DNA from 2 places in the Alkalihalobacillus sp. NPDC127517 genome. Region 1 is predicted to be linked to the other one. Evidence: predicted binding sites of a transcription regulator. Region 1 holds the regulator's gene; the other holds the start of a gene.
The links. The regulator NrdR, encoded in region 1, represses ribonucleotide reductase genes. The targets are predictions, from matches to a motif close to AACACNATATATNGTGTT.
Positions count from the first base shown of each region.

Region 2: a site for NrdR is predicted at 2,480-2,497, ahead of nrdI (class Ib ribonucleoside-diphosphate reductase assembly flavoprotein NrdI). Genes of this name have one in related genera too.

Region 1 is NZ_JBNNQX010000008.1:2,751-10,281, forward strand. Features, by position in the region: gene ACQKKO_RS11980 (replication initiation and membrane attachment family protein) at 1-973, opposite strand, end outside; gene nrdR (transcriptional regulator NrdR) at 1,224-1,679, opposite strand; gene ACQKKO_RS11990 (DUF1499 domain-containing protein) at 1,760-2,161, opposite strand; gene speD (adenosylmethionine decarboxylase) at 2,266-2,646, opposite strand; gene ACQKKO_RS12000 (glyceraldehyde-3-phosphate dehydrogenase) at 2,867-3,889, opposite strand; gene coaE (dephospho-CoA kinase) at 4,037-4,627, opposite strand; gene ytaF (sporulation membrane protein YtaF) at 4,638-5,279, opposite strand; gene mutM (DNA-formamidopyrimidine glycosylase) at 5,346-6,173, opposite strand; gene polA (DNA polymerase I) at 6,204-7,531, opposite strand, start outside.
Region 2 is NZ_JBNNQX010000001.1:192,864-200,394, forward strand. Features, by position in the region: gene ACQKKO_RS00880 (ABC transporter permease) at 1-297, opposite strand, end outside; gene ACQKKO_RS00885 (glycosyltransferase family 2 protein) at 348-1,388, opposite strand; gene ACQKKO_RS00890 (SGNH/GDSL hydrolase family protein) at 1,511-2,296, shown strand; gene nrdI (class Ib ribonucleoside-diphosphate reductase assembly flavoprotein NrdI) at 2,569-2,955, shown strand; gene nrdE (class 1b ribonucleoside-diphosphate reductase subunit alpha) at 2,915-5,026, shown strand; gene nrdF (class 1b ribonucleoside-diphosphate reductase subunit beta) at 5,107-6,087, shown strand; gene ACQKKO_RS00910 (hypothetical protein) at 6,142-6,762, shown strand; gene ACQKKO_RS00915 (sunset domain-containing protein) at 6,819-7,487, opposite strand.

The DNA.
Region 1 (7,531 bases):
GTTCAAGAAGTCTTAATGGCGAAGTCTCCTCGTAAAAGAGGATCGTTCTCTCTTCATCTGTTGTTGGTTCCTTCTGATTCATCGTACGCTCTTTCATCGGCTGTGTTCTCAGACCCAGTCCAGGAGGATTACTCCCATATTCCAACCGATACCAATCCTGTGCTTTTTTCCTTAATAATTCTAAATCAACTCGTTCGTCCGGTCCCACTGCTTGTGAAACAATTTTACTCATTTCAAGCGGATCCACACGATAAACAAAGGCCAGTCGAATGACGGTTTCTTCTACTTCTTTTGTGATCGCCCGTTCTGGAACCACAAAGCTTGAAAGTGCATTTTTCATAAGCTCCAAGTCAAAGTCTTCGAAAGAAAACCCTTGTTTATCATGACGAGAAAGAATTGTTTTATTTGTATAATTCGCCAGTGCTTCCCCGGTTTCTGAACGTAAATTTGAAACCATCTCAGAATGATGTAAGGACGTATACACCTCATCAAATGAATACGTTAACTCCGTATATTCTGATGTCGGAACTGCGTCCACTGAAAAACGATTACGTAATTCTCTAAATTGGGTTTTCCCTAATCGATTAAAAAGATACACACTGAGTACATCATTTTCAAAAAATTGTTTAGGTGTCATAGGTGGTTGCAGTTCATAAAGATAGCGACTCTCTGAATCAACCTTTTGTTTATAGCTTTTTAGTAATCCAATTCCTTCTAGCTTTTTACGTTCCTCAAAGATCTCTGCTAGTGAGAGCTCTGTCATCAACATAAGCTGCCGATGCGTTTGCTCGGAGCTAATCCATTGATCTCTTTCTAAATGTGCCCATAAGGTTGTATATAAACCGTTTGCTACCGTACCTATTAATGGTTGATAGAGTAATACCATTACTTTTTGATCCATATCAGTTAAATAATCAGCCGTTCGAACGGTATATCTATCAACAGGAAGCAGCTCCCTCCAGTGCCAACTCAACGTAGTGCCCCCCTTGTTTCTTCAATCGTGATCATAGTGTAACACGTTCCCTCTATTTCTGCGCCTCATAAATCTGGCAATGCAGGAAACAAGGGCTTTACTATAAAAGATTACATGCTTACATTCAATCTATGAAAAAGCTTGTTCAATAAAACACGAACGGCAAATGATTCCTTTGCAGAATCATTTGCCTTCTTTAAATCCGTTTTTAGTTATTCCTGCTTCTAACCAGCGAACATTGCAAATGCCATTATTCCTTGTTCATTAAATCAGTTAATTCTTTAATGAAGACATTAATATCTTTAAATTGGCGATAAACGGAAGCAAACCGGACATATGCCACATCATCAATGTCTGCCAGTCTTTCCATAACTAATTCTCCAACGTCTTGGCTAAGCATTTCATTTTTCCCAGACCCTCTTAGATCTCTTTCAACATTATTTACTACGTTCTCTAATGTTTCAAGGGAGACTGCTCGTTTTTCACATGCACGAATAAGTCCTCTTAAAATTTTATCTCGACTGAACTCTTGGCGCGTCCCGTCCTTTTTTACAACAATTAATGGAACCTCTTCAACCGTTTCAAAGGTTGTAAACCGGTTTCCACACGATTCACATTCTCTTCGTCTTCGTATTGAGCGAGCTTCATCACTTGGCCTAGAATCCAGTACCCTTGTACCATTAAAATGGCATGTGGGACATCGCATGTAATCATCTCCAACCTTACACAAGTCAAGTCTTCTTTCTACCATTTATTTTATAAAAAAAGACGGGCGCTGACAAGCGGTTATAATAGTTGCTCCCCTAAGCCAGACCCGATATATATCAGTTGTTTATCCAATCTCTTGTACATTAACTCAAGCATCCGTTTACTTTTTCCAAAATCTGAAGGCAAGACGGTATTATATGAGCATGAAAAATCAACCGCCGTCTTAAACGGTCTAACCGTAATAACAGAGGCTACCAGTAAAAACTTTTTCCCGGATGATTGCTCAATAATGATTTCTCCGCGTTCTCGTTCCGTTCGTTTTAAGTTGTATCCCGATTCTTTTACAACAACTTCTATCGCTTCAATGACTTTATCCTTGTTTCCTTTATAATATCTTGTCTGAAGCGATTCATTACTGTGTTTTTCCCCTGTTTCAGCATGACTTCTCGTTAAAAAATGCCAGGTTTCTTTTAATCCCATATGAACCCCTCTTTCTCTACAAAAATCAGTAAGCGTTATCATTAGTATAAACTAAAAAAGTGAATCTGCCAAAAGGCAAATTCACTTTCCTACATACGTTGTAATTAATTAGATTCAACAGCCACTTTTTTAGGCTGAACTGGTCCCATACCTCGAGGTACTTCAATGACTTCGCTAGACGTTGAATGAAGTTCCTGAGCTATATAATTGGAAGCCAGGTGCGGATCTAAATCTCCACAGGTATATACATCTATACTCGCATAGCCATGTTCAGGAAAACTGTGAATGGTTAAATGTGATTCTGAGATGATCACCACTCCACTCACACCATGAGGGGCAAACTTATGAAAAGCTACCTCTCTTACTTCAGCTCCTGCTTTTAACGCGGCATCAACAAAAACCTGTTCAATAAAGTCCATATTATTCAACTTTTCTACATTACAACCCCATAGTTCTGCAATAACATGCCGACCCATTGTGTCCATAAGTTGAATCCCCCTTTACAGTAATAATCATGCCTTTCCAAGCATGCAGCACCACCTATACACACGGGGGAAAGTTAGTCCTATGAGGTCCTAACCCTTTCTGTGTAGAGATCATACCTTGTTTGCCGTTCACGGCTCACGACAACAAGTATACTGTTTTTCAGAGGTCAATGCAATAGACTCAAGTAAGAAACTTGTCATTAATTGCGTATACTCTCACTCATACAGTTAATTCTTTTTTTAGGCGTGCAGCAACATAATTCATTAGATCCACCACTCGACATGAGTATCCCCACTCATTGTCATACCAAGCAAGAACCTTTAAGTGACGAGTACCTTGAACACTTGTAGATAATCCGTCAATAACCGAGGATTGCTCCTCTCCATTAAAATCAATGGAAACAAGTGGTTCATCCGTTATTCCAAGGATGCCTGAAAGCTCAGAGCTTGCCGCTTGTCTAAATGCTGTGTTCACCATTTCTACTGTTACATCTTTCTTTAATTGAACAACCAGGTCTACTAATGACACATTTGGTGTTGGTACTCGTAATGCCATCCCATGAAGCTTTCCTTCAAGCTGAGGCAGAACTTTAGATATGGCTTTAGCGGCACCAGTAGAGGTAGGAATAATAGATTGGCCACAAGATCTGGCTCTACGCAAATCTTTATGAGGGTTATCGATGTTTTTCTGATCATTTGTATATGAATGAACCGTTGTCATCATTCCGCTCTCAATTCCAAATCTTTGGTCGAGTACTTTTGCAACCGGTGCCAAACAATTTGTTGTGCATGAAGCATTTGAAATAATGTGGTGATGCTCTGCCTCGTATTCGTGTTCATTTACACCCATGACAATCGTAATATCTTCGTCCTTTGCAGGTGCTGTAATTAATACTTTTCTTGCCCCTGCTTGCACATGATATCCCGCTGCTTCTTTTGTTTTAAACGCACCTGTCGCTTCAATGACAATATCAATCTCTAGCTCACTCCAAGGAAGGCTTCTTGGATCTCTTGCTTGGAATAACTTAATTTCTTGACCATCAACATATAATTGATCATCCTGAACATCCACTGACAGAGGAAATCTTCCATGCACGCTATCATATTTGATCAGATGTGCAAGCGTCTCTGCTGGATACGTTGCATTAATAGCTACCATATGAACCTTTTTATCAAGCATAGCCTTACGAAAGACCATTCGTCCAATACGTCCAAACCCATTGATCGCTACATTTGTTTTCATCATGATCCCACCCTTTATAGTGTTATACTTTATAACCATTTATTTATTATATAGTATAACACATTATAATTAAGTGCGAATGATTTTCTTGAATATAATAAAAAAACCTACTAAAAATCAGCAAAACTGATCTTTAGTAGGTCATATCTATCCATTCCACGCCTTTAATATGTGACGCAATTCATTTCTTGTCTCTTCCCTAGTACCATGATTATGAATGACACCATCTGCTCGTTCTATTTTTTCATCAATAGGTATTTGAGCATTTATTCGTGATCGGGCTTGTTCCATTCCTGCTTGATCGCGGGACATTAATCGTTTAAGCTGAAGCTCTGGTGTGACATAAACAAGGAGCACCTTATCCACTAGGTAAAATAACTCACTTTCATATAGTAAGGGGATATCCATCACTACATGCTCATGTCCTTCCCTCTGATAAGCCTCAGCCTTTGCAACTAACTCCGACCTCACCACGGGATGAACAATGGCATTTAGTTTCAAGCGCATGCTCTCATTTGTAAAAATTCGTTCGCCAAGCATTGCGCGGTTAATGGAGCCATCTTTATTTAAAATCTCATGCCCAAACGCCTGGACAACTTGATGATACGCTGCCCCGTCTATTTCCAATACTTTTCTAGCAATCACATCGGCATCTACAACAGGAATACCCTCCTGCACCATCATCGATGCCACAGTTGATTTTCCCGTCGCTATTCCGCCGGTTAATCCAATAATCATAAGCTCCTCCTTATATCTTCCAAATTCCGATTATAATGAGAAGAACTCCAGGAATAAAGGCGAGTCGATTAATCCAAGAAATACTCGCAAACCGAAATCCACTTTTCATGCCAAGCATAAGAAAGAAACCACTCATAAAAGCGACGCAGACTGCGAGTAGCCAAGGAGCATACCCTAGTAACGCTGCTCCTACCCCAGCTCCAAATGCATCAAGCGATAAAGCTGCCCCGAGCAAGAGCGCTTCTCTGCCTGTAATAGCGCCAGACTGATCCATATCTGCTTTTAATGGTTCTCTTAGTACATGAATTACAAATCCAAAGATCCTCAGTTGAAAACTAAACGGATGTTCTTTTTTCTTACGCACCGGCTTTGGTTTCTTTTTAACAGGCGCATACACCTGCCATAATGTAAAAAGTCCAATTAAAATAAGTAGGATAGCCCCAATCGCTTCCGCTACATCCTGAGAAAGATAAAGGACGATAGTTTTTCCGAGTCCCATCGCAATAAGAATGGAGGCTCCAGAACAACACGCAATAAATAGAAGAGAAACAAAGGGAATTTTCATTTTTCGAAGTCCGTACGTCATTCCTACTCCGTAGCTATCAAGACTTAGGGCGAATGCAAGCACAACTAATGCAACAAAACCAGACATGAATAGAAGCTCCTTTCTTTAGGCGATCATGTTTTAGCATATGAAAGGAGCTTATTCAATGTACCTTTAGTTCGCTTGACACGTTGGGCAAAAGTGAGTTCCACGTCCGCCAACAACAATTCGAATAATGGTATCGTCACAGTGTTTGCACGGTTCGTTTTTTCGACCATAGACATCCAGCGTCTGTTGAAACATCCCCATCTCTCCTTGACCATTTACATAGGATTTAATGGAGCTGCCACCAAGCTGAACGGCTTCTGACAACGTTTCAATAATACTGTGGTGGAGCTTTTGAAATTCATCATCAGTTAATGATTGGGCAAGCCGCTCTGGATGAATACGCGCCCTGAACAACGCTTCATCTACGTAGATATTCCCTAGACCAACAACAGTTTTTTGATCTAAAAGAAACGGCTTTATCTTGCGTGTGGTTTTCTTGCTTGCATGTGTGAGCAATTCAACCGTAAATGCTTCGTCAAATGGCTCTACCCCAAGCTGAAGCAATGGCATCGTTTCTTCTTCTTTTCCTTTTTCAAAAAGGTGCATGGTTCCAAACTTACGTACATCTTGATACCTAAGCTCTGTTCCATCGGAAAAGCTAAATGTAACGTGGGTATGAGGAACTGGCGAGTCCTCTTGCTTGTATACCCCGTATCTTCCTTCCATGCGTAGGTGAGAGACCATGACTAGATCATCAAGTTCAAAAAGCAAGAACTTGCCTCGTCTTCTCATAGAATGGATCGTTTGTCCCTTTATTTCTGTTGTAAACTCCGCTGGATCAGCTGGTCGTTTAATAATATTTGGCCATGCAATATCAACCGATTGAATGGTTTTTCCGACAACCAATTCTTCAAGCGTTCGTTTGACCGTTTCTACTTCAGGTAATTCTGGCATGTATCATACGCATCCTTTACTTTACTCACTTTATTTTGCTTCGTACCACGTATCGCCAACCGAAACATCTGCTTTAAGAGGGACATTTAATTCCAAAGCAGCTTCCATCACCTCAGGTACGATTTGTTTCATTTGCTCTAGTTCATCTTCTGGTACTTCAAAGATTAATTCATCGTGTACCTGCAAGAGCATTCGACTCTTTAACCCAACAGATTCAAGACGTTCAGCCATGTCGATCATTGCTTTCTTAATAATGTCTGCTGCTGTCCCTTGAATTGGTGTATTCATTGCTGTTCGTTCTGCAAAGCTTCGTAAATTAAAGTTACGGCTGACGAGCTCCGGCAAATAACGTCTACGCTGCATTAAGGTCGATACATATCCTTTTTCACGTGCATCTTCAACAACATTTGACATATACGCCTTCACATTTGGATAACTCTCCAAGTAACGTTCAATAAATTCAGCCGCTTCCTTACGGGTGATATTTAAGCTTTGTGATAATCCATAATCACTAATTCCATACACGATTCCGAAGTTTACAGCCTTAGAGCTTCTCCGCATATTTGATGTAACCTCAGACTCACCTACATGAAAGACATCCATTGCTGTTTTTGTATGGATATCCATATCATTTCTAAACGCCTCAATTAATCCTTGATCTTCTGAAATGTGTGCAAGAACGCGCAACTCAATTTGAGAATAATCAGCAGCTAGAATCGACCAGCCTGGTTCTGATGGAATAAACGCTTTACGAATCGTTCGTCCTTCTTCTAGTCGAATTGGAATGTTTTGCAGGTTCGGATCCGTAGAGCTTAATCTTCCTGTTTGTGTGAGTGCTTGATTATATCGAGTATGAATACGCCCCGTACTTTCATCTACAACTTTTAAGAGACCTTCAATATAAGTAGAATACAACTTACCTAACTGACGATACAGTAAAATATGCTCAATAATTTTATGTTCGTCTGCAAGCTTCTCTAACACATCCGCTGAAGTGGAATACCCGGTTTTTGTTTTCTTCACTGGCGGTAATCCTAGCGTTTCAAATAACACTTCACCAAGCTGCTTAGGAGAATTAATATTAAAGCTTGTTCCCGCTAAGTCATGGATGGTTTCCTCAAGTGCTTTTAAACGCTCTGACAAGTCTTCACCCATTTGCTTAAGCTGCGAGGAATCCACTTTAATCCCCGTAGTTTCCATCCGACCAAGTACCACAGACAGGGGCATCTCCAGATCAAAAAAGAGTTCGGATTGGTTGTTATTTTCAAGCTCTTTCTCTAAATCTTCCTTTAAGTTAAAAATGGCAGACGCTTTACGTCCTAAATGGTCACTTAATGCATCTTCTTCTGGAACACGTT
Region 2 (7,531 bases), on a different contig from region 1:
TTCTCTAGGAAAATAAATTTTCTTAATTAATGATCCATTCCCTGTAAGGCTTTTCGTACCTCTTGATACAGAATGCTGAGTGTACATAAATGGGATTAAACCTGAGACTAGAAAAAGCGTATAATTCTCAATTGAAACTCTAGCAATCACCATGAATACTAACGTAAATATTAACATCAGACCTAATGGTTCTAGTAATGTCCAGAAATAGCCGAAGAATGTATTACGATACCTTACACGTAATTCCTTATGCACAAGAAAATAAAGGAGTTCTTTATATCGAAAAATTTCTCTCATTAAATCTCAACCTAACTTAGTTTGGAGTTTTTACTTACAATGTTATATCATCAATTAAACTTTTTGTCACTTTCCCGCACGCTTTTCAGTTTAATTACCCAATATTCTTTTCTAAAGTGTGCCGAAAAGCTCCCGAAACCTCTAAAAAAGTGTAGACAAAAAAATGTGAAAATACCTGGTATAAAATACTTTACTCCATTTTTCTTGGCTAACTCAACCGTAGATACAGCAGCTGCAAATAGATAAAGTATAATCATACTTAGAAAAAACCACCTTGCTACAGGGTTGAGTATTGCTGCGATTGTAACTAGAACTCCTAGTGAAAAGGCGTATAATGGGGCTTTATGACGACGCCTTAAACTCCCTGAACTGACTCGGTTGGCCATAATGTTCCATACACCATCACCTAGCGACTTTTTAATCAAGCCTCTAAGTGAAGGTCTTACATAATAAGTGGATTGGATGGACGTTGATAGATAGAATTGTCCGCCTTTGTCCTTCATACGTTTATGGAATTCAATATCTTCATTTCTTTTTAGATGTTCATTAAAATAACCAACTGTTTCGAACACTTCTTTTTTGTAGGCTCCATAAGGCACAGTATCAACAAAGCCTTCCCATACATCTTTTGTCGTCCGGAATTTGGAATTACCAACACCAAATCGATGGGAATACACGTATTCATTAATTTTGCCTTGAAACCCTTCTCCTTTTGATACGATGATCCCACCTACACAATCCACTTCCGGTTTTCTATTAATTAGATTTATATAACTCTCAAGAAAATCGTTAGGTACTGATGTGTGACCATCTACTCTCAGGATGTAGTCCCCTCTAGACGCTTTAATGCCCAAATTCCATCCAGGCGGTAATGTTTTCTGGGGATTGGATATGACTCTAATAAAGTCTTTGTTCTCTTTCAAGATGGGTTCTATTACTTCTAGCGTTTTATCATCTGATTCTCCATCAACAATAATAATTTCATATTGCCCCCTGTTTAAGGTCTGATTAATCAGCTTTTTTAGTAACTCCGCAATATAATTTTCTTCGTTTCTAGTAACAACTAGTACAGAGATCGTAACATTAGACAAAATCCTACACCTTCTTTTCTAAAACATTCCGTGCTCGGTATTCTTATGGAGTGTTATTTAAAACCCTTTCTTTAATGAAACGTTAGATATATAATAAACTAGATCTTTATACTCAGAAAGGAATGTTCATCCTGAAAAACTTAGCATTTGTTTTAACAATTATTTTGTCAATTGGAATCATCGCTTTTGGATACATATCTTATCAAAACAAACTCAATGATTTAGCAACTAACGCCCAAACAGACGTTACTAATAATAACACAAATTCATCAAATGAAATAATAGAGACGGAAGAAAGTCAATCATTCGGTGGGATACTTGGTGATACGTATGAGAATCTAGAATCTAATGAACTTAAAATTACATTCTTGGGCTCAGAAGCTATTCAATCGAGTTTAGATGAAGAAGATAATTCCGAAAATTGGCCCAGTTTATTAGTACATACTTTAGAAAACAATAACCTGTCTATCACTTATGACATTGTTAATATTGGGAAGCAAACGACTTCTGAAATACTAAATTCAACAGATATTGAAGTAGTCATTGATTCGAACCCCGATATTATATTTTTTGAATCTCTAACATTAAATGATAATTCCGCAGTCCTTTCCACTGAACAGTCTGAGGAAAACCTAACTGCTCTTTTAGAACAGTTGAATGATCAACTACCTAATGCAAAAGTTATCATTTTCCCATCTAATCCACTACTAGATCCTAGTTTTTACTTAACTCAAATACAATCACTAGAGGAATTTGCAGATAATAACTCACTTTTATATGCTAACCATTGGCAACAGTGGCCTGACGTTACAGATCCGCAAATAGAAGAATACTCGAAAAGTGGTATCCTCTCAGAAAGAGGTCATGAGGAGTTAGCGACCTTTATGGAGAAGTTCCTTACTGAATAAATAAACTGGATTAACCTTAACCATGAATCGAAATGATTCATGGTTTTTTGTGACAAAAATCTCTCTTTTCAAGCAACAATATTTACCTCCTAAAAGTTTATATTTTTCGACAAAAAGACTTGTCCACATGACAACATCCGACTGCGACGGCTTTTTCGTTTATTTATACACAACCTGTGGGTAATATCTATATATTGTTTTTTTAGTGTTTATCTTATACTATATGTGGTATAGTTCTTTAAAGATTGATTGGAAAAGGAACGTGATATGAGATGCAAATCATATACGATTCAAAGACTGGTAATGTGAAACGGTTTGCGGATAAGCTTCCTTTTGGGGACAAGCAACCACTACATCAAGATACACACATAGATCAGCCCTTTATCCTCATTACGTATACAACTGGCTTTGGTAATGTGCCAGCGAGTACGGAGGCGTTTCTAGCAAAGAATGCTGACTACATTGTAGGTGTGGCAGCAAGCGGGAATCGGATATGGGGGGCAAACTTTGCAAAAAGTGCGGATACCATTTCTGCACGTTACAATATTCCTGTGTTCAGGAAGTTTGAGTTAAGCGGCACGTCATCAGACGTAGAAGGATTTACACAGGAGGTCAATGATGCTACTACAAAAACAAAACAGCATTCCACGTTGGGTTGAGTTAAACAACCAAATTATGATTCGCAAGGAAGGTCAATTTCAGTTTGATAAGGATTTAGAGGCTGTACATAGCTATTTTGTTGATTATATCAACCAAAATACAGTCTTTTTCCATGATCTTGAGGAAAAGATTAAGTATCTTGTTGAGAACGACTACTACGAGGCACACATCATTGAGATGTACACAATGGAAGAGATTAAGGAAGTGTATCAACTTGCTTATGATAAGAAATTCCGTTTCCCTTCTTTTATGAGTGCATTTAAGTTCTACAATGACTATGCTCTAAAAACAAATGATAAGAAGAAGATTCTTGAGCGCTACGAAGACCGCATTTCGATCGTAGCTTTGTTTTTTGCTAAGGGTGATGTGGCCAAAGCGAAGCAATATGTTGAGACAATGATTAATCAAGAGTACCAGCCAAGTACCCCTTCATTCTTAAATGCGGGTCGTAAGCGTCGTGGAGAGCTTGTTAGTTGTTTCCTTCTGGAAGTAAATGATTCGTTAAATGATATTTCTAAGGCTATTGATATTTCCATGCAGTTATCTAAGTTAGGTGGCGGTGTGTCTCTTAATCTTTCTAAGCTTCGTGCAAAGGGTGAGGCGATTAAAGATGTTGAGAATGCGACAAAGGGTGTCGTTGGTGTAATGAAGCTTCTTGATAATGCGTTTCGTTATGCGGATCAAATGGGTCAGCGTCAAGGATCAGGAGCGGCTTATTTAAATGTGTTCCACAGTGATATTAATGATTTCCTTGATACTCGTAAAATCTCAGCAGATGAGGACGTTCGCGTAAAGACGTTATCGATCGGAGTCGTTATTCCTGATAAGTTCGTTGAGCTTGCACGTGAGGACAAGGATGCGTATGTATTCTATCCACACACGATCTACAAGGAATATGGCATTCACATGGACGAGATGGATATGAATGAAATGTACGATCAGCTTGTAGACAACCCGCGCGTTCGTAAGGACAAGATGAACCCACGTCGTTTGTTACAGAAGCTTGCTATCCTTCGTTCAGAGTCAGGCTATCCTTATATTATGTTTGCTGACAATGTGAACAACGCACACGCAAACAATCATATTAGTAAGGTAAAATTCTCTAATCTTTGCTCTGAGGTTCTTCAAGCCTCTCAAGTTTCAACCTATGGTGATTATAATGAAGAAGATGAGATTGGTTTAGATATCTCATGTAACCTTGGATCCATTAACATCATGAATGTGATGAAAAATAAATCTCTTGAGCAGACTGTTGCAATTGCTACAGATTCTCTGACGCACGTATCTGAAACAACAAACATTCCAAATGCGCCAGCTGTCCTGCGTGCAAACCACGCGATGCGTTCAATTGGACTTGGTGCGATGAACCTTCATGGTTACCTTGCTCAAAACCAAATTGCTTATGAAAGCGAAGAAGCGCGTGATTTTGCAAACACGTTCTTTATGATGATGAACTTCTATTCGATCAAGCGTTCAAATGAAATCGCAAAAGTAACTGGACAAACGTATCATCAGTTTGAAGGTTCAACGTATGCAGATGGAAGCTACTTCACTAAATATCTTGAGAATGATTATTCTCCACAATTCGAGAAGATTGCAACATTATTTGAAGGGATGCATGTTCCAACAAAAGAAGATTGGGCACAGCTTGCTGAGCGCGTGAAGACAGATGGTCTGTATCACAGCTATCGCCTATGTATCGCTCCAACTGGTTCGATTTCATACGTCCAATCTAGTACGGCATCCGTTATGCCAATTATGGAGCGTATGGAGGAGCGTACGTACGGTAACAGTAAAACGTACTACCCTATGCCAGGACTTGCACCGTCTAACTGGTTCTTCTATAAAGAAGCTTATGATATGGACATGTTCAAGGTAGTTGACATGATTTCAACCATTCAAGCGCACGTTGACCAAGGAATTAGCTTTACGTTATTCCTAAAAGATACGATGACGACTCGTGATTTGAATCGTATTGATCTGTATGCTCACCATAAGGGCATCAAAACGATTTATTATGCTAGAACAAAAGACACCGGCCAAGAAGGCTGCCTATCTTGTGTCGTATAAAATAGAAGCAAATATCCATCAAAGAGGTGGCCCTGTCACCTCTTTTGTTATGTAAATAGAAATAAAGGAGATACACAATCATGAGCAGAGTATTTGATGCAGCAAACTGGTCAAAGCACGAGGACGACTTTACACAAATGTTCTATAACCAGAACGTAAAGCAGTTCTGGCTTCCTGAGGAAGTCGCGTTAAACGGAGACCTTTTAACATGGAAGTATCTTGAGGAAACTGAAAAAGATGCGTACATGAAGGTTCTAGCAGGATTAACCCTGCTTGATACGGAGCAAGGGAACACAGGCATGCCGATTATTGCCGATCACGTTGAAGGCCACCAGCGTAAAGCTGTGCTTAACTTTATGGCAATGATGGAGAATGCCGTGCACGCAAAGTCATACAGTAATATCTTTATGACGTTGGCTCCAACTGAGACGATAAATGAAGTATTTGATTGGGTGAAAGAAAATCGTTTCCTTCAGAAAAAAGCAAACACGATTGTTGGAATCTATGAAAACATTCAAGCGAATGATGACATCTCCCTTTATAAAGGGATGGTTGCATCTGTATATCTTGAAAGTTTCCTTTTCTACAGCGGATTCTACTATCCTCTCTACTTCTATGGACAAGGGAAATTAATGCAGAGTGGCGAGATCATCAACCTCATCTTACGTGATGAAGCGATTCACGGCGTTTATATTGGTCTACTTGCTCAAGAGATCTACAATAAGCAAACGCCTGAAGTACAGCTTGAATTACAAGGATACGCACATGAGCTCCTTAAATCCTTATATGATAATGAGCTAGCTTACACAGAAGATATTTATGACCAAGTTGGCCTTTCCTATGATGTGAAGAAATTCATTCGCTATAATGCAAACAAAGCGCTAATGAACTTGGGCTTTGATGCGTATTTCGAAGAAGAAGAAATTAACCCGATTATCTTAAATGGTTTAGATACAAAAACAAAGTCACATGACTTCTTTTCGATGAAAGGGAACGGATATAAGAAAGCAACCGTTGAACCTGTACGAGATGACGATTTTATTTTTGATACGCAAGAGTAGGCGTTACGCCTCTTTTGCGTCTTACTTTTGTTGATTCAGGAAGGAAGAGTACAAATGGGAAAAATGGACGAGCAAATCCTAGTTGCCCCCCGAGAGTCCGTCTTCGAGTCTGAGACGTTAACGTTCCAAGGGTTAACTGGTGAGAAAACAACTACAGACGCCATCATGAAGCAAATCAAAGAAACCTATAAAGAAATGCGTCGTGGTGACGCGGAGGAAGATCCTAGCTTTAAGCAGCCGATCCCTTATGTAGTCATTCGCCGTGGAGACGAATTCTTTGCGTATGAACGCTTAGCTGGTGGTGGGGAATCTCGCTTACACAATAAGCTTTCACTTGGCTTTGGTGGTCACATGAACCATATTGAAGCAGATAGCTTTGATGAGGTTCTGCGGATCAACACCGACCGCGAATTGGATGAAGAGCTGGAACTGGCTGAGGATGATAAGGTATCGATTAAAACCATAGGATTAATTAACGATGATGAATCCGAGGTTGGTCGTGTGCATATTGGTATCCTTTCAGTACTCGATGTAAAAGATTCGGCACAAGTCAGTGTAAAAGAAACCGATCAAATTGCAGGGCACTGGATGAAGCTTGAGCAGTTAGCGGATCAAGACCAATATGATCGCATGGAGACATGGTCTCAGTTTGTGGTTGATTTGTTAAATAAATAAAAGGCAAAAAGATCAGAACCTATACTCAGGGTCTGATCTTTTTGTCTAACTGATTATTATCTTTTAGGCGCTCTGTATCCTGCATTCTCAGCTTCTGATTCTGAACAAAAGTATTTCACAACATTTGTCGTTCGATCATAATAAGTGCTACCAGGTACATGATAGATGCCACTTTCACTTCCTTTTATGTCACAACTTGCAGCTTCTTCTGAAGAACTTTGACTCGTCTCACTTTTATCGGTGTTACTATTTTCTTGGGCATTTGCCTTTACTTCTTTAATCTCTGATTCCTTCGATTGGATCTCTTTGCTTAATGTTTCCTTATCTTTTTCAAGTGTTGAAACTTGAGAATCTAGCTTTTCCATCTCTTCTACTAGTTTCTCTTTCTCACTTTCTATTTCCTCGTTTTTGAGTACTAAAGTATCAATCTCACCTTCGTACTCCTGAATTTTGTTTTCTAATTCTTCAATTGATGTTTGACTGGCAATCTCCTCTTCAAGCTCTTTGTTTCTCTTTTCTGTTTCAAGTATTTTTTCTTTTAGTTCATCATTCTCTTCACTTAATTCTGATATTTGTTCTTTCTGCTCATCTGTTACCGTTTGCAATTCCTCTAAATCTGGCCCAGCTGACACACTTTGAACTTCCCCACACCCACTTAGCACCATAACTAATATGATTGCGGCTAGTACAGATTTCCACTTTAATAACACTCTAGATTCGTTCATTGTAAATGCTTCCTCATCTCTATGTAATATTATCTAACAAACAT